DNA from 2 places in the Symmachiella dynata genome. Region 1 is predicted to be linked to the other one. Evidence: riboswitches for the same ligand, from Rfam matches in the RefSeq annotation. Region 1 holds a riboswitch; the other holds the start of a gene.
The links. Region 1 has a riboswitch for cyclic di-GMP ahead of Mal52_RS21010 (Ig-like domain-containing protein). Riboswitches for the same ligand answer to the same signal wherever they lie in the genome.
Positions count from the first base shown of each region.

Region 1 (7,789 bases):
TCCATCATCCCCCGCGGCATGTCGGCACTGGGATACACGCTGCAGCATCCGGATGAAGAGCGGCATTTGGTCACGCAGTCCGAATTGTTCAACCGGATTTGCGTGTTCCTCGGCGGGATCGCCACCGAAGAAACGATCTTCCAAGAAACGTCAACCGGCGCTCAAAACGATCTGGAACGTGCCACCGATCTGGCCCGACGGATGGTCACCGAATTCGGGATGAGTCCCAAATTGGGGCGCGTGAATTATCACGTGAGCAACCGCTCCCCGTTCCTGGCTTCGGGATTTGGAGCCTCGACTGAGCGTGCCCATAGTGAGGAGACGATTCGCGAAATTGATTTGGAAATCAAACGCATCGTCGATGAGGCCAATCGGACGGCGCATGATATCATCAAAGAACGCCGCGAAGTCTTGGAACACATGACGCGCGAGCTGCTCGAAAATGAAATCATGAACACCGATCAACTGCAGGCCATTCTGGATGAACACAAAATCGGCCCGCAAATCAAACCAGGGACCCATGCCCGCAACCCCGTCCCCCAGGCCACCGACTCGGAACAGGACAACGACCTGCCGTCTCAACCCGCCGAAGGGGGATGATAGCAGAGACGGACGTCGCATTCGGTACAATTCGTTTCAAAACCCTCTGACGCGTCTCACTGACACTGCACTGAACGTATCGAGAACAAGCGCAACCGGGTTTTAAAACAGGTTCTAGCACTTGCCCTGCCTGCTTGTCGCTCAAAAACGGGTATAGAAATAAGGAATCTCGATGTCCGCCATCGACAAAACGGTTTGCCGTGTCCCCCGTTCCATGGAGCTTTACGCCCGCGCCGAGCAACTGATCCCCGGTGCCACGCAGTTGATCAGCCGGAGGCCATCACGGGCCGCCATGGGCGTTTCGCCCGCGTTTGCGACTCACGCCAAAGGGGCCAGATTTTGGGATGTCGATGGGCACGAATACATCGATTGGGTCAGCGGGATCGGCGCCATCATCCTTGGCTACTGCGATCCGGTTGTCGACGCGGCTGTCTGCAAACAAATTGAATCCGGCTTGAACTACTCGATCAACCATGAATTGGAAATCGAACTGGCCGAAGAACTAGTCGCCACGATTCCTTGTGCCGAGATGGTCCGTTATGCCAAAGGGGGTGGCGATGCGTGTGCCATCGCCGTTCGCATCGCGCGGGGGGCTACCGGGCGGGAAAAGATCCTGTTTTGTGGATATCACGGTTGGCACGATTGGTATCTAGCGGCCAATCTTTCGGCCGATGCCACATTGGATGCACATCTGTTTCCCGGCATCGAACCAATTGGTGTGCCCCAATCACTGGCCGGAACCGCCATCCCCTTTGAATATGGCAACGCCGAGTCGTTGCAATCGCTCCTGGAGAAACACGCCGGGGAGGTTGCTGCAGTGATTATGGAGCCACTTCGCAGCGAGGAACCACCGGACGGTTATTTGCAACAAGTCCGTTCGCTCACCCAGCAACACGATACCGTATTGATCTTCGACGAGGTCTCCACAGGTTTTCGTTTAAGCGCCGGCGGTGTGCAACCGTATCTAGGCATCGAACCCGACATGGCCGTTTTTGCCAAATCGATTTCCAACGGTTACCCGATGGGAGCTGTCGTTGGCAGCCGCGCCGTGATGGAACCGGCAGCACAAATGTTCATTTCCAGCACCTACTGGAGCGACCTGATTGGCATTCGTGCTGCTCTGACCACCTTGCGAGAGATCCGCCGTCGGGGCGTCCCCGAGTACCTACAGAATCTCGGCCGTACGATTATCTCGCGAATGAACGAAGTCGCTGACGAGACCGGTTTGCCTGTCCGTTGCGGCGGGATTTCGGTCCATCCCTATCTGCAGTTCGACGTCGACGATCCCACGATCGCTCGGCAACTCTCCACGCTCTATGTGCAGGAAATGGCCAAACGGGGCTGCCACGGGTTCCCTTCTTTTTATCTCAATGCCGCTCAAGGGACCCCGGAACTCGACCAAACCACGGCGGCCGCCCGCGAAACGTTTGCGCTCCTCAAACAGGGGCTCGATGCGGGCCAGCTCGACGGACTCCTCGAAGCCGATCTGACGCAGGACGTCTTTCGCCGCATCGTCCGCTGACGGTTCGTCCAACATGAATATCCCGCCCAGCAGTGACTGAAGGTCATCACGACCGACCTGTCACCGACGCTTTGCTGCGGTCGATGGTATCGATTGCCACGCCTACGGGTGTCATGTCCGCTATTTGCAACATTGCTTGTCATGTTGCCCGCACGCATCACCGTTGTTCGCGAACCACCGCACCGCGTTGCTTAAACACATCGTGGTCTTGCATCCCGTGTTGCCTTGCATCAGCGCTGCTTGAGGTAGGTTGCACGCGCGACAAGTCTTACCGCAAAAGCAGCCAGCGCAGGCAGCTTCTCTTTGACACGCCGCGGTTTGTGACACAAGTTTTTAATGGCGGTTCGCTTTCTCGAATGCCATTCGAAACAGAGTTGGTCGAACATTAATCGGCATCCTTCTGGCGGTGGCTTCGAGGATTGCAGACCGTTGATACCACAGATTTGCCGCGGGCTGCTGCATTCGTCCAGAGCCTTCGACAAAGGCAAACTCGTCGCGAGACGAGGACGCAAAGCCATGGGTCTCGTTCGAGAGATTGCCAGGCTACCGAAGAGGTCAATTCATTTCTGAATAGCGTTTTACGTTTCTGGGATTGCAGCCATGCTGTTTCGAGATCGTTCGAAATCAAATACGAAACTTGCCGCCGAAGCCTCTTCACTTCTCGCGCGGCTCGTCGGTCACGCCATCCCCAGAACTCCGCGCCGCCTCCCCACGCTCAACAAGCTTCGACTGGGTTTTCAAACTTTGGAACCCCGTCTCGTCATGTCCAGCAGCCTCGATCTGAATGGCGGCATGCACACCGATGATGATGCAACGGACCATTCCGCTGGATGCGGCTGTGGTTGCTGCGCCGGTGGCCATCTGCATGGACTCGACCCCATCGAAACGACCACAACCCCCGACGAATCAGGGGATGGTGAACAATATCCCTTGGCCAGTTTGCCGTTGCTCTCCAGCAACCCCACGGCTTCGGTGAAATTGTATTTGGATTTTGATGGACATTTTGAATCGCAATGGGGCGCTTACAGCAACATCACTTCGCCGGCATTCAGCATTGATGGCGATTACAGCAGCTTTAGCACGGCTGAAATCGATGCGATTACCGAAATCTGGCAGCGTGTCTCTGAAGACTATGCGCCGTTTAACATTGATGTCACCACCGTCGAACCTGACAGCTTCGCCAACGGCGAAGCAATGCGTGTGGTAATCGGCGGCAATAGCAGTTGGTATGGCGGGACCGTTGGCGGATTGGGTTACATCAACTCCTTTACCGATTCGATCGTGAACACCGTCTATGTCTTTCCGGACCACCTTGCCAAAAACGCCCGGTACATCGGCGAAGCGGCTTCCCACGAAGCGGGGCATGGTTTTGGACTCAGGCATCAAAGTGCGTACAACGGCAGTGGCACGAAAACCCATGAATACAATCCCGGCGGCAATGGCTGGGCGCCGATCATGGGGTCGTCGTACTACCAAACCCGCAGCACGTGGAGCGACGGCACGACGTACTCGGCCAATGCTTATCAAGACGACATGGCAGTCATCGCCCGCGCCGCCAACGGGTTTGGCTACCGCACGGACGACCATGGCGGGTTGGACTCCGCAACGACGCTTTCCTTCACCGGCAATACTGCGTCGTCCTCGGGTATCGTCGAGAAAATGAGCGATCAAGATGCTTTCTCCTTCACAGCAGCCGCGGGGCAATTGACCCTGGAATTGAACGTCGCTGAAGTGGGAGCCAACCTCGATAGTGTTCTCGAATTGCGAACCCAGGCGGGAGACCTAATTGCAACCGCTGACCCGTCCAATGATTTTGGCGCAACCATCTCGACGACTGTCGACGGTGGGAATTACGTGTTGGTCGTGCGCAGCACCGGCGAATACGGCTCGGTGGGACAATACACCATCTCCGCCACACGTGCCGAACAGACCACCGAGATTGCCATCTCTGGGGAATCGTCCGTCATCGAAGACGAGACCTTTACCCTACAGCTTGAAGAAGTTGTTGAAGGCGCATCACCGATTCAAAGCTGGACAATCAACTGGGGCGACGGAACGATTCAGGTCGTGGCTGGGAACTCTGATTCTGTCACACACGCTTATACCACCGGTACAGGCCAGTTCACGATTCAAGTGACGGCGACCGATGGCGAAGAGACGTTCGAGGCCGACAACCACGTTGTCAATGTCATCGATCCTGTTCCAGTGCTAGCGACATCGGGAGCGACCTACGTCGTCGAAGGAAACTCCTTCCAACTGGGACTTTCGGCCGCGGGTGATGGGGCAGACTCCATCACACACTGGACCATCAATTGGGGCGACGGCACGGTCCAAGTGGTTTCCGGAAACCCGAACAGCGTATCCCACGTTTACACCGACGGCACGACGGTCGTGATGATTCAAGCCTCTGCGACGAATTCCTATGGGACCTATGCCGCTGCTTCTAAAAGTATCACCGTTCAGAATGCAGCCGCCACGCTGGAGATTTCAGGAAGCAACACCACGCAAGGCGGCAGCACATACACACTTGGTCTGTTCTCGACAGATTCCGGGAATGACACAATCTCGCATTGGACCATCAACTGGGGGGACGGCACGATCGAGCAGATCAACGGCGACCCCTCGACAGCCACTCACTCCTATGCCAACAGCGACGGACAATTCACGATTTCAGCCACAGCGACGGACGAGGACGGGACCTATTCGGCCAATAACTTGATCGTCGAGGTCGTCGAAGAGACCAATCCCCCATTGAATTTCAATAGTTACAGCGTCAATAGTTATAGCCAAGGGCAAGACATTGCAGGGAACGCATCAGTCGGCGACGGCGGCTCGACGTTGCAATTGACAGGTAATGTTTGGAAACGCATTAACTACGACTATACGATCACCGTTGACACCGTACTGGAATTGGAATTCAGTAGTCTCAGGGCATCGGAGATTTCAGCAATTGGTTTTGACACGGACCTGCACCACGACCAACACCGCGCGTTTCAACTCGCCGGGACCGACTCATGGGGATTGCAGGATTTTCGCGTTCCCAACACCAACGACTCCGAAATGGTACGGATCGTCATTCCCATCGGCCAGTTTTATACCGGAGACGTTCGATACCTCTTCTTCATTAATGACGAGGACGTTTCCAATCCGAATTCGGTCAGCACCTTTTCTAACGTGCGGGTCTATGAGTCGATGAGGGCTCACGATGACGTGTTTGCGGCCGACGAGGCGGATGGTTCCGTCACTCTCGACGTCCTCGCCAACGACAGCAAAACCACCGGAGTCTCAGACCCCTTAGAAATTATCTCTGTCAGCCAAGGCTCGGCAGGCGGGACCATCGTCATCGCCAATGGCGGGACGAATCTCCTCTATACTCCGGCCGCGGGATTTTACGGCACGGAGACGTTTACCTACACCATGACCGACGGAATGCCCAACAGTGAGTCTACGGGGAAAGTGACTGTCGTGGTTGAGGCAGCCACTTCGCTCAGTGGCGAGGGTGAAGCTACCGTCGGCGAAAATTACGTGTTACGACTCGACACCCGCGATGGATTGGCCGTGTCCAATTGGACGGTCGATTGGGGTGACGGCACGGTTCAGAATATCGCTGGCAATCCCACATATCTGACGCACACTTACCAGAACAGCGGCCGGCAACATACGATCACAGCAACGGCGGCAAACGGCGGCACGCAATATGGCTCGGTGTCACACAGCGTCGATGTCGAAGTCGTAGAAGTCAACTTCGACCAACGCCCCATTCGTTCGTACGCTGGGAATCAAGACGCCAAGGGCGATGCTTCGGTAGAAAAAGACGGAAACGCAGTCCGCCTGGACGGAAACGTCTGGAAACGTATCAGCATGCCGATGACGATCACCAGCGAAACGGTGTTGGAATTCGACTTGCGGATCCTGCGTGAAGGAGAAATTCACGGCATCGGATTTGACAACGATTGGTACCACAGCTCTGCACGTACGTTCCAGCTACGTGGAACCGATACCTGGGGACGACAAGATTTTCGCACGTCCTCGAACACCAATGGCACCGTGCACTACGTCATCCCCATCGGGGAATTCTACCAGGGATACGTGAAGTATCTGTTCTTCGTCAATGATGAAGATGTTTCCAGACCCCGCTCAGAAGTCGTCTTTTCCAACATCCGCGTTTACGAACATGGGCCTGCACCGCAGGAACCTGCCGAGAGCGCCGCGCCGGGAGCGAGCCCGCAACTGGTCGCTGCCGATCCTCTTATTCCCCCGTCAAACGGTCTCGCTGCAATCCTCGCGGAAGTCGACGAGCAATTGATGCAGGTAGAAAACTATGGCCAAGCGACTGCTGCGGAATTCACAAAACCTGTCTCAGTCTCCACGCTAACTCATTCAATGAATCAGCAGTCATTTTCGACGTTCGAATCATGGCCCGTATCACAGAGTTCTCTCGGTAGCTCTTTGCTCTCATCTTCCATCGCGGATGAGCTGGCAGCGAACGAACTATTTTTCGCTCTATACGATGGGATGCTGGATTGAGGCGACAGCCCGATTGAAATCAAGCACCAGCACGGACCAGTTCAATTGCTCTGACCAATTCATCAAAGACGAAAAAAGGCCACCCGGTCGAATGCTCGGGTGGCCTTTTTCAATTTTTATGTCGTGGGAACTACGCGGCTTTGCGAGTTTTTCGGCGACGCCAGCCGTAGCCGACAAGCCCCATCGCTCCGATTCCCAGCAAGACAAAACTGGAAGGTTCGGGAACCACTCCAGGAGCCCCTGATGGCTTTTCGGTGCCGTAGATCGTGACCCAATCCCAGCCCCGCCCGTCGGTGGTTTTGGAATAGTCATCGTATTGCTGCAATCGAAACGTCACCGTCGACAGCGAACCGTTGCCACCAGCTAGGTTTAAAGCTTGGGCGATCGCGGCATCGACGGAACTGATTTCAACGCCATACCAATTCGAGTTACTCTCACCGGCGCTCGGCGTCCAAATCGGCACAAAGTTCTCACCATCAACACTCACGGCCACGCCGTCCGCATTCGAGTGATCGACAAACGGATTCAGTTGCCCAGCATTTTGGTCGCCGCTCCCGCCCACTCGATCTTCGTCTACTGCGAATCCGTGAACTTCGTCGTTATAGGATCGGTGGTTAAACGTAACACGAATATTTTCCCAATCCTCCAGGTTTAAGACGAGATCCGCTTCATTGAGGTTGTATCTGCCATTGGCATCCACATCCATCAACAACCCGCCACCATAGAGCCTGACTCGGCCGTCATTTGTACTGGAGTTGGTCGTAAACGGGGCAATCGAGTCCCCGCTCGTCGGACCGGTGTACAGCTCCCCCATTCCATGTCCGATAAAATTATCCATGAATAACATGGACTCGGCGTGAGCAACGGATGAACTAGCGATGACCGCCAATGCCCCGACTGCCAAAACTCTTGTAAACCCCATCATTTGATGTCTCTCCCCGGCCCGACTACTTATCGTTTCGAATGGTGTCAATAATATCTGAATTGGACTTGCGAGCTGAGCGGCCCATCCATCCTTTGATGGTATATCTCGCATAACCCCTAGAACTGCCCCGTTCCAGACATTCAGAATAATCACATTGCTAAGCGATGACCAGAAAAAAAACGTAGAATTCTTATGAATTTAGGAAATAAGGGCAA
Region 1 covers NZ_CP036276.1:5,564,393-5,572,181, forward strand. Annotated here, with positions in the region: gene ftsH (ATP-dependent zinc metalloprotease FtsH) at 1-600, shown strand, start outside; gene Mal52_RS21005 (aspartate aminotransferase family protein) at 773-2,122, shown strand; cyclic di-GMP riboswitch class I at 2,596-2,673, shown strand; gene Mal52_RS21010 (Ig-like domain-containing protein) at 2,723-6,649, shown strand; gene Mal52_RS21015 (PEP-CTERM sorting domain-containing protein) at 6,780-7,574, opposite strand.

Region 2 (7,789 bases), 350 kb from region 1:
GGCAACAGATCATTAGCGCCTGCGAAGTGAATGAAAATTCACAAGCCGTCTGCCGGGATATGGCGCACCTGGGCATCGCTCTTTGTCGTGCACTATCAATCCCGGCCCGTATGGTGGTCGGTTATCTAGCGACGCTGCAGCCGATGGATCTGCATGCTTGGTTTGAGGCCTACGTCGGCGGCAGGTGGTATACCTTTGACCCGACGCAGCAAAGCTTGCACGGCGGCCGTGTGGCCATCGCCTATGGCCGAGATGCGGCCGATGTGGCCGTATACACCCAATTCGGCGATCCCGTGGAGCTATTGCGTATGGAGGTGCGCGTCGAACAACTCACCTCGCCCCCCGCTTGAAGCGACGTACGACGGTGAGTTCGTTTAGTGGACAGCTTTGCCATATTCCGCGAAGAATAATTCTCTGGGATCAATTTCGTTGGACTGTGACGCCGAGAAGAGCGGCTGATAGTTTGTTGACGACTCAGCCGCCATGGCCCAATGTTCCCAACTTGGCGGTGTTACATCACTCTGAAATGCAGCCACGTTATTGCTGGTTTGCTGCACCTCACCGGGTTTGAATTTGACATAGACTTCATTGCTGTATCCGGAGAAGAGGTCGAATTGCCCATCTCCATCCACATCGGCCACTGCACGGACGCGATACAAGTACCGACCATCGCTGGGAACCGTGTCAGTAAAGCTGGTTGCATTGGGCCCAGTTGTACCAACCGTCACCCACTCAGAAGTATAACGCACGCTGTAAGATGTCGTGACCCGTTCGATGACAAAGGCGGTTTCGCCGGTCGAATTGTCCTGCCATTGCACTTGTAATTGTGCGCCGCTCTTACCAGTGATGACTAAATTGCTGGGAGACGCAATGTTCTGCCCCGCCAAAACCGAAACGGCCACCGCGTTGGACTGGTAGCTACCATCTTCGTCACTAGCCGTCGCAGAGATCGTATACTGTCCGCCACCGTTGTAGACGTGTGTGGCAGAGGAAGGATCGCCGTTGATGGTTTGGATCGTGCCGTCACCCCAGTTGATTGTCCAGCCGGTGATCGTGTCAGCACCGGGATCGGTGGAAGAGAGGTCCAGCGTGTAGTTCTCGCCTTCACCGATCGAACTGTCGCCGGAAATGTTCAACGTAGCGTCGACGTTGTTCACCGTGACGGCCAGTGCGTTGGCGGAAAATGTGCCGGCCGCGTTGGTTGCCGTCGCTTGGATCGTGAAGGCAGCAGAGCCGTCGGCGTAGACATGGCTGGTGGAATTGGGATTACCATTGATGGTTTCGATCGTGCCATCCCCCCAGTTGATGGTCCACTGCGTAATCGTATCGGCCCCACTGCCGTCGGCATTGAGTGTCAGGTTGTAGGTCGAACCTTCTGCGGTGCTTCCCGAGCCGGAGATACTCAATTGCGGAGCCGCTCCAATCACGCTGAGACCGAATGAGTTGGATTGATACGTACCATCTTCATCGCTGGCCGTCGCTGAAATCGTAAACTGTCCACCAGCCCCGTAAACGTGTGTAACGGTAGAGGGATCACTGTTGATCGTTTGAATCGTGCCGTCACCCCAGTTGATCGTCCAACTGCTGATCGTATCCGCACCGGGGTCAGTGGAGGAGAGATTCAGCGTGTAGGTTTCACCTTCCCCAACCGCACTGAAGCCGGAGATGTTCAAATCAGCGGCGACATTGTTCACAGTCACAGCCAGGTTATTTGCGGAAACTGTGCCGGCGCCGTTGGTGGCGGTCGCTTGGATTATGAAGGCGGCGGAGCCGTCGGCGTAGACATGACTGGCGGAGTTGGGATTACCGTTGATGGTTTCAATCGTGCCGTCACCCCAGTTAATCGTCCACTGCGTGATCGTATCGGCGCCACTGCCATCAGCATTGAGCGTCAGGTTGTAAGTCGAGCCTTCTGCCGTATTTCCTGAGCCGGAGATACTCAATTGCGGGGCGACTTCGTGGACATTGACCGCCACGGCGTTGGACTGGTAGCTGCCATCTTCGTCGCTAGCGGTGGCGGAGATGGCATATTGTCCGCTGCCCGCATAAACGTGCGTCGCGTAGGTCGGATCGCCGTTAATGGTCTGGACCGTGCCGTCGCCCCAATTGATTGTCCAACTGGTGATTGTATCCGCTCCGGGGTCAGTGGAGGAGAGGTTCAGCGTGTAGGTTTCGCCCTCGTCGATCGAACTGTTTCCGGCAATATTGAGCGTCGCGTCGACGTTATTCACCGTAACGGCCAGCGTGTTGGCGGAGAATGTGCCGGTCGCGTTGGTAGCAGTCGCTTGGATCGTGTAAGCGGCAGTCCCATCGGCGTAGACATGACTGGCGGAGTTAGGATTGCCATTGATGGTCTCGACCGTGCCATCTCCCCAATTGATCGTCCAGTTTTGGATCGTATCCGCGCCACTGCCATCAGCATTGAGTGTTAGGTTGTAGGAGGAGCCTTCCGCTGTGTTTCCCGCGCCGGAGATATTCAATTGAGGGACTTCTTGCTGCACCTCACCGGGTTTGAATTTGACATAGACTTCATTGCTGTATCCGGAGAAGAGGTCGGATTGCCCATCTCCATCCACATCGGCCACCGCACGAACGCGATACAAGTACCGCCCCGCGCTGGGGACCGTATCGGTAAAGCTGGTCGTGTTGGCCTCTGTTGTACCAACGGTCACCCACTCGGATGTATAACGCACGCTTGATGTCGTCGTGACCCGCTCGATGACAAATGCGGTTTCGCCGGTCGAATTGTCCTGCCATTGCACTTGTAATTGTGCGCCGCTCTTACCAGTGATGACTAAATTGCTGGGAGACGCAATGTTCTGCCCCGCCAAAACGTTAACGGCCACCGCGTTGGACTGGTAGCTACCATCTTCGTCACTAGCGGTGGCAGAGATCGCATATTGACCGCCACCGGTGTAGACGTGCGTGGCGGAGGAGGGATCACCGTTAATCGTCTCAATCGTGCCGTCACCCCAATTGATCGTCCAACTGGTGATTGTGTCCGCACCGGGATCTGTGGAGGACAGGTCCAGCGTGTAGGTTTCACCCTCGTCGACCGAACTGTCGCCGGAAATGTTCAACGTCGCAGCGACGTTGTTCACCGTGACGCCCAGGTTGTTGGCGGAAAAAGTGCCAGCCGCGTTGGTGGCGGTGGCTTGGATCGTGTAAGCGGCAGTACCGTCGGCGTAAACATGACTGGCCGAGTTGGGATTGCCGTTGACGGTTTCGATCGTGCCATCGCCCCAGTTAATCGTCCACTGCGTAATCGTATCGGCACCACTGCCATCAGCATTGAGCGTCAGGTTGTAAGACGAACCTTCTGCCGTATTTCCCGTGCCGGAGATGCTTAATTGCGGAGCCGCTTCGAGGACATTGACCGCCACGGCATTGGACTGATAACTGCCGTCCTCGTCACTAGCAGTGGCAGAGATCGCATATTGACCGCTACCTGCATAAACGTGTGTCGCGTACGTCGGATCACCGTTGATGGTCTGGATCGTGCCATCACCCCAATTGATCGTCCAACTGCTAATTGTATCCGCCCCGGGGTCGGTATCAGCAAGGCTTAGCGTATAAGTATTGCCTTCGGCAACCGAGCTGTTTCCTGAAATGTTCAACGTGGCGTCGACGTTGTTCACCGTGACGGCCAGTGCGTTGGCGGAAAAAGTGCCGGCCGCGTTTGTGGCGGTGGCTTGGATCGTGAAGGCGGCAGTGCCGTCGGCGTAGACATGGCTGGTGGAGTTGGGATTGCCGTTGATCGTCTGGATCGTGCCGTCGCCCCAGTTAATGGTCCACTGCGTGATCGTCGCTGCGCCACTGCCGTCGGCCGAGAGACCCAGAACGTAGGTTGAACCCTCTGCCACAATGCTCGAACCGGATATCGCTAATTCCGGTGCGGGATCGAATACGTCGACGGTCAGCGTATTGGATTGGTAGGTGCCTGCAGCGTCGGTGGCGGTTGCGGAAATACTGAACGCATTCGGACCCTCGGCATAAATGTGGGTGACGGTATTGGGGTTTCCATTGATGGTCTGAATGTTGCCATCGCCCCAATTGATGGTCCAACGACTGATGGTTGAGGATTGGGTGTTGGTTTCGCTGAGGTTCAATGTGTACAACCCACCCGCAGCAACCGAAGTATTTCCTGCAATGAAGATTTCATTCGTCGCAGTGGATTCGCTGCGGGTTGCCGAAACGGTGTATTGTCCTACTGAGCCATATTCGCCTGTGCTGCGGACGACTAGCACATAATCACCGGCTGCGACATCGGTCGAAATGACGGCTCCATAACTTCCCGATGGATCGGCAGTGGCGATCAGTTGTCCGGACGCGGTCCGCAATTCGATGACGGAGTCCAAGTTTGCACCGACTTCAGCGACATTGACGGACAAGTCCACTTGTCCCCCGGTCGTCGAAAAGGAGAAAGCGTCTTCATCGCTCATGCGTTCGATGATGCCCGATGCAGTCGCATTATTGCCGGCGAAGGATAAGGTCGTTGCCGAGTTGATGTTGCCATGATCGTCGGTCCGATAACCAAAGCCGTTCGTCGCACGTGCAATGACCGCCATGTCGTCTTGGTATGTATTGGCCGACGTTGTCGTCCCGTCGTGCCAGGTAGTCCGCGCTTTGTAATACGAAACCCCCATGATCGGCGCCCAGTCGCCGCTGCCTGGATTGTATTCGTTGGTCTTGGTGCCGTTGTCATAAGTGCTTTGATGTCTCAGCCCGAACCCATGCCCCGCTTCATGCGATGATGCCTCGGCGATGTATTTGGCGTTTTTGGCCAGATTGTCGGGGAACACGTAGACCGTGTTCACGATGGAGTTGGTGAACGTGTTGATATAGGCCACGCCACCCGCACCGCTGCTGTACCAACTACTGTTGCCGCCAATGGCCACTCGTAGGGCATTTCCGTTGCTGAAGTCGCCGGGATCAATCGTGGTGACGTCGATGTTAAAAGGGGCATAGTCCTCAGAGACGCGTTGCCAGATTTCGGTGATCGAATTGATTTCGGCGGTACTGAACGAGCTGTAATCTCCATCCAGGCTAAAGGCCGGCGTTGTGATATTGCTATAGGAGCCCCAATTGGATTCGAAGTGTCCGTCAAAATCCAGATACAATTTCACTGATGCGTTGGAATTGCTGGAGAGCAACGGCAGACTTTCCAGCGGGAATTGTTCTCCGTCTCCTGATTCCTCAGAGGTCGAGTTCAATTCGAGGGTGTTCAGTTCGTTGAGGTATCCAGCGCCGCAGCAACCACAGCCGCATAACTGAGGGTGACCTGTGTTATTGTCCTCTTCGATTCCGCCATTCAACTCGAGGTTGCCGGACATAACGAGCCGGCTTTCCAGCGTCTCGAACTTTAGCGAATCGGTGGAGCGAGAATTGCGTGGCCGAGGTTGCTTGGGAAGTGCGCAGCCGATCAGGCGCGAGAACAGCGTGGAGATGTCCGCTTCAGGGGGTTGCGTGGACATGGAAGTTGATCGTGCGCGGAAAAGCATTGCTGCATTCCTCCAAACTGGTTTGAGTTGGGATCGACCTTTTCGGGAACCTGGCAATCTCTGGAGCGAGACCCATGGCTTTGCGTCCCCGCCTCACGACGGGTTTGCCTTTATCGAAGGCTCTGGAGGAGTTGCAGCAGCCCGCGGTATTTATGACAGCAGCGCGTTACCCAAAAGTGGCAACACGCTGTTGCTATTCAAAGGTGTCTCATGAATGACATCGTGTCAAAGAGAACCCGCTGATGCTGCTCGGAATAATTAGACAGAGAATTGCGGCGAAAGGATTGCACCCGCCGTGTATGTTGTCTGGCCCAACAACAACTGGTTTAGCAGGACTCTCACTCCTCAAAACGTGTGGGGATCGATCTCGTTTTGGTTGTCTGCTTGCCCCTGGACGAATAGGGGGTTTCCGAAAGGGGTGTTAGTTAACCAGACTTTCTGGATTGAGTCAAGTACGGAAGAAAACATGGAATAGAGCACAATACTCAGGCCAACGATTTCAACCGTGCTCTCAGATCTGTTCACCATGACCCCAATACCGCACAATATCCTCCGGCGATTCGGCCGGACGCAGGACTTGCATGGTATCCAGGCGATCAGGTTCATAACCGATGACCGCTGGAATGCCGCGGCTGCAATGCCGGGACCACATGCTCAGCGTATAGGCGCCGACGTCGCGGATCACGATCCAATCGCCTGCTTCGATTGGCGGAAGTTGCACGTCACGAGCGACGATGTCGCCGCCGAAACAGAGTGGTCCCACGATTGTCACCGGACGCGTCTCACCGGTTTTGGGAAAGCCTTGTGCATCCAACACAAAAAATTCATGCGGCCAATCCTCTGGGCGATAGACGGGGCGTAGCAAGAAGTCCGCGCCGAGGTGGATCACGGCCATCTGTTGTGCGGGTTTGTAGTATTCCACTCGGCTGGCAGCGAATCCGCAATTGGCTTGGACCGCGCGGCCGAATTCGGTGATGCGTTGTAGGTCAGGGGACAACACGTCCGGTGCGCGCTTGCGGATCTCAGCGACGTATTCGGCCGGCGTGGGGGCAGTCAAATCAGATTGGTACACCGTTGGCAAACCACCACCAATGTCGAGATGCGTGACTACTTGGCCGCTGTGCTGTTCGATTTCTTTTCGCAACGTATCGGCGATCGTAATGGCGTCGGTCAATAGCCCCATGGCACAACCTTGCGATCCGACATGGATGTGCAGGCCGCGGAGCCATGCGTGGCTCGCAAATGCCTCCAAAATCGCCGCCCGATTTGTGGAGAGCGGAATGCCAAATTTGGAGTCGGTGTTGGCAACACTAGTCAGTGAGATCGTACCGCCGCCAACTTGAGGATTGACCCGCAAGCCGACCACGGAGTTCGAGGCACGCGTCTGCAGTTCGGTGGCGATCCGATGAAGTTCCTCGAAGTTATCGACGTTCAGATAAATTCCCGCGTTCAAGGCTTGGCGGATCTCCGCCGTCGTTTTTGCAGGCGAATCAAAGATCACCCGTTGCGGCGGGCATCCGGCGGCGAGGGCCAGTTGGACCTCTTCAATACTGGCCGCTTCCAACCCACAGCCTTCTTGAACAACTGCGCGGAGGATCTCCAACACCGGATTGGCTTTTATGGCAATCGCGTGCAACGTGTTGGGGGGGAATGCCGATTTTAGTTCGGCCAACCTCGACTGCATGAGATGCAGGTTGTGAAAGATGGCGGACGGCGCGTCAGTGAGCGGGCCGTGCAATTGCGCGGATTGCACCACAGCGGCCGCTTCGTCCAATGAAATTCGGCGACCGAAGGCATCCATCCGTCCGCTTTCAAATACTCAGGCACTCATTTTAAGTTGGCGGCAGGCAGTTTGAGCGGTAACTCCACGCCAGGATTGAAAATCACCGAATCGGCGTCAGCTTCCACTCCAACAAGGCATTCCACCTTGCGTCGCAGATTCATAATTTGCTGCTGCAACCAAGTCAAGCGTTGGTCGAAAGTACGTCCCAAGCGTGCGTCGGTCGCCACACGGACGACCAACTCTCCACCAATCGCGACCCGTAGTATATATCCGGCAGTACCGAGGTTGACCGGTTGTCCGATATGGAAACATTGCGAAGTAACCTCCGTATCCCAGTCGGGATACAGAAGGGAGATGTCGCGATTCAAGTTGTGATGTAGCCGTGCGAGGTCCGTTTTCTCTAGAGCATTTCGTTCACCCGGCGGAGTGATCCAAAAGCCGACAACGGTTGTTCGCGCTTCGAGTGGACGGTCGACTTCTTCGTCGTGCGGTGCCGGAGTGGTTG
Region 2 covers NZ_CP036276.1:5,215,600-5,223,388, reverse strand. Annotated here, with positions in the region: gene Mal52_RS19770 (transglutaminase domain-containing protein) at 1-350, shown strand, start outside; gene Mal52_RS19765 (PKD domain-containing protein) at 375-5,474, opposite strand; cyclic di-GMP riboswitch class I at 5,543-5,620, opposite strand; gene Mal52_RS19760 (type III PLP-dependent enzyme domain-containing protein) at 6,013-7,302, opposite strand; gene Mal52_RS19755 (hypothetical protein) at 7,329-7,789, opposite strand, start outside.
Region 2: another riboswitch for cyclic di-GMP. It lies ahead of Mal52_RS19765 (PKD domain-containing protein); the one in region 1 lies ahead of Mal52_RS21010 (Ig-like domain-containing protein).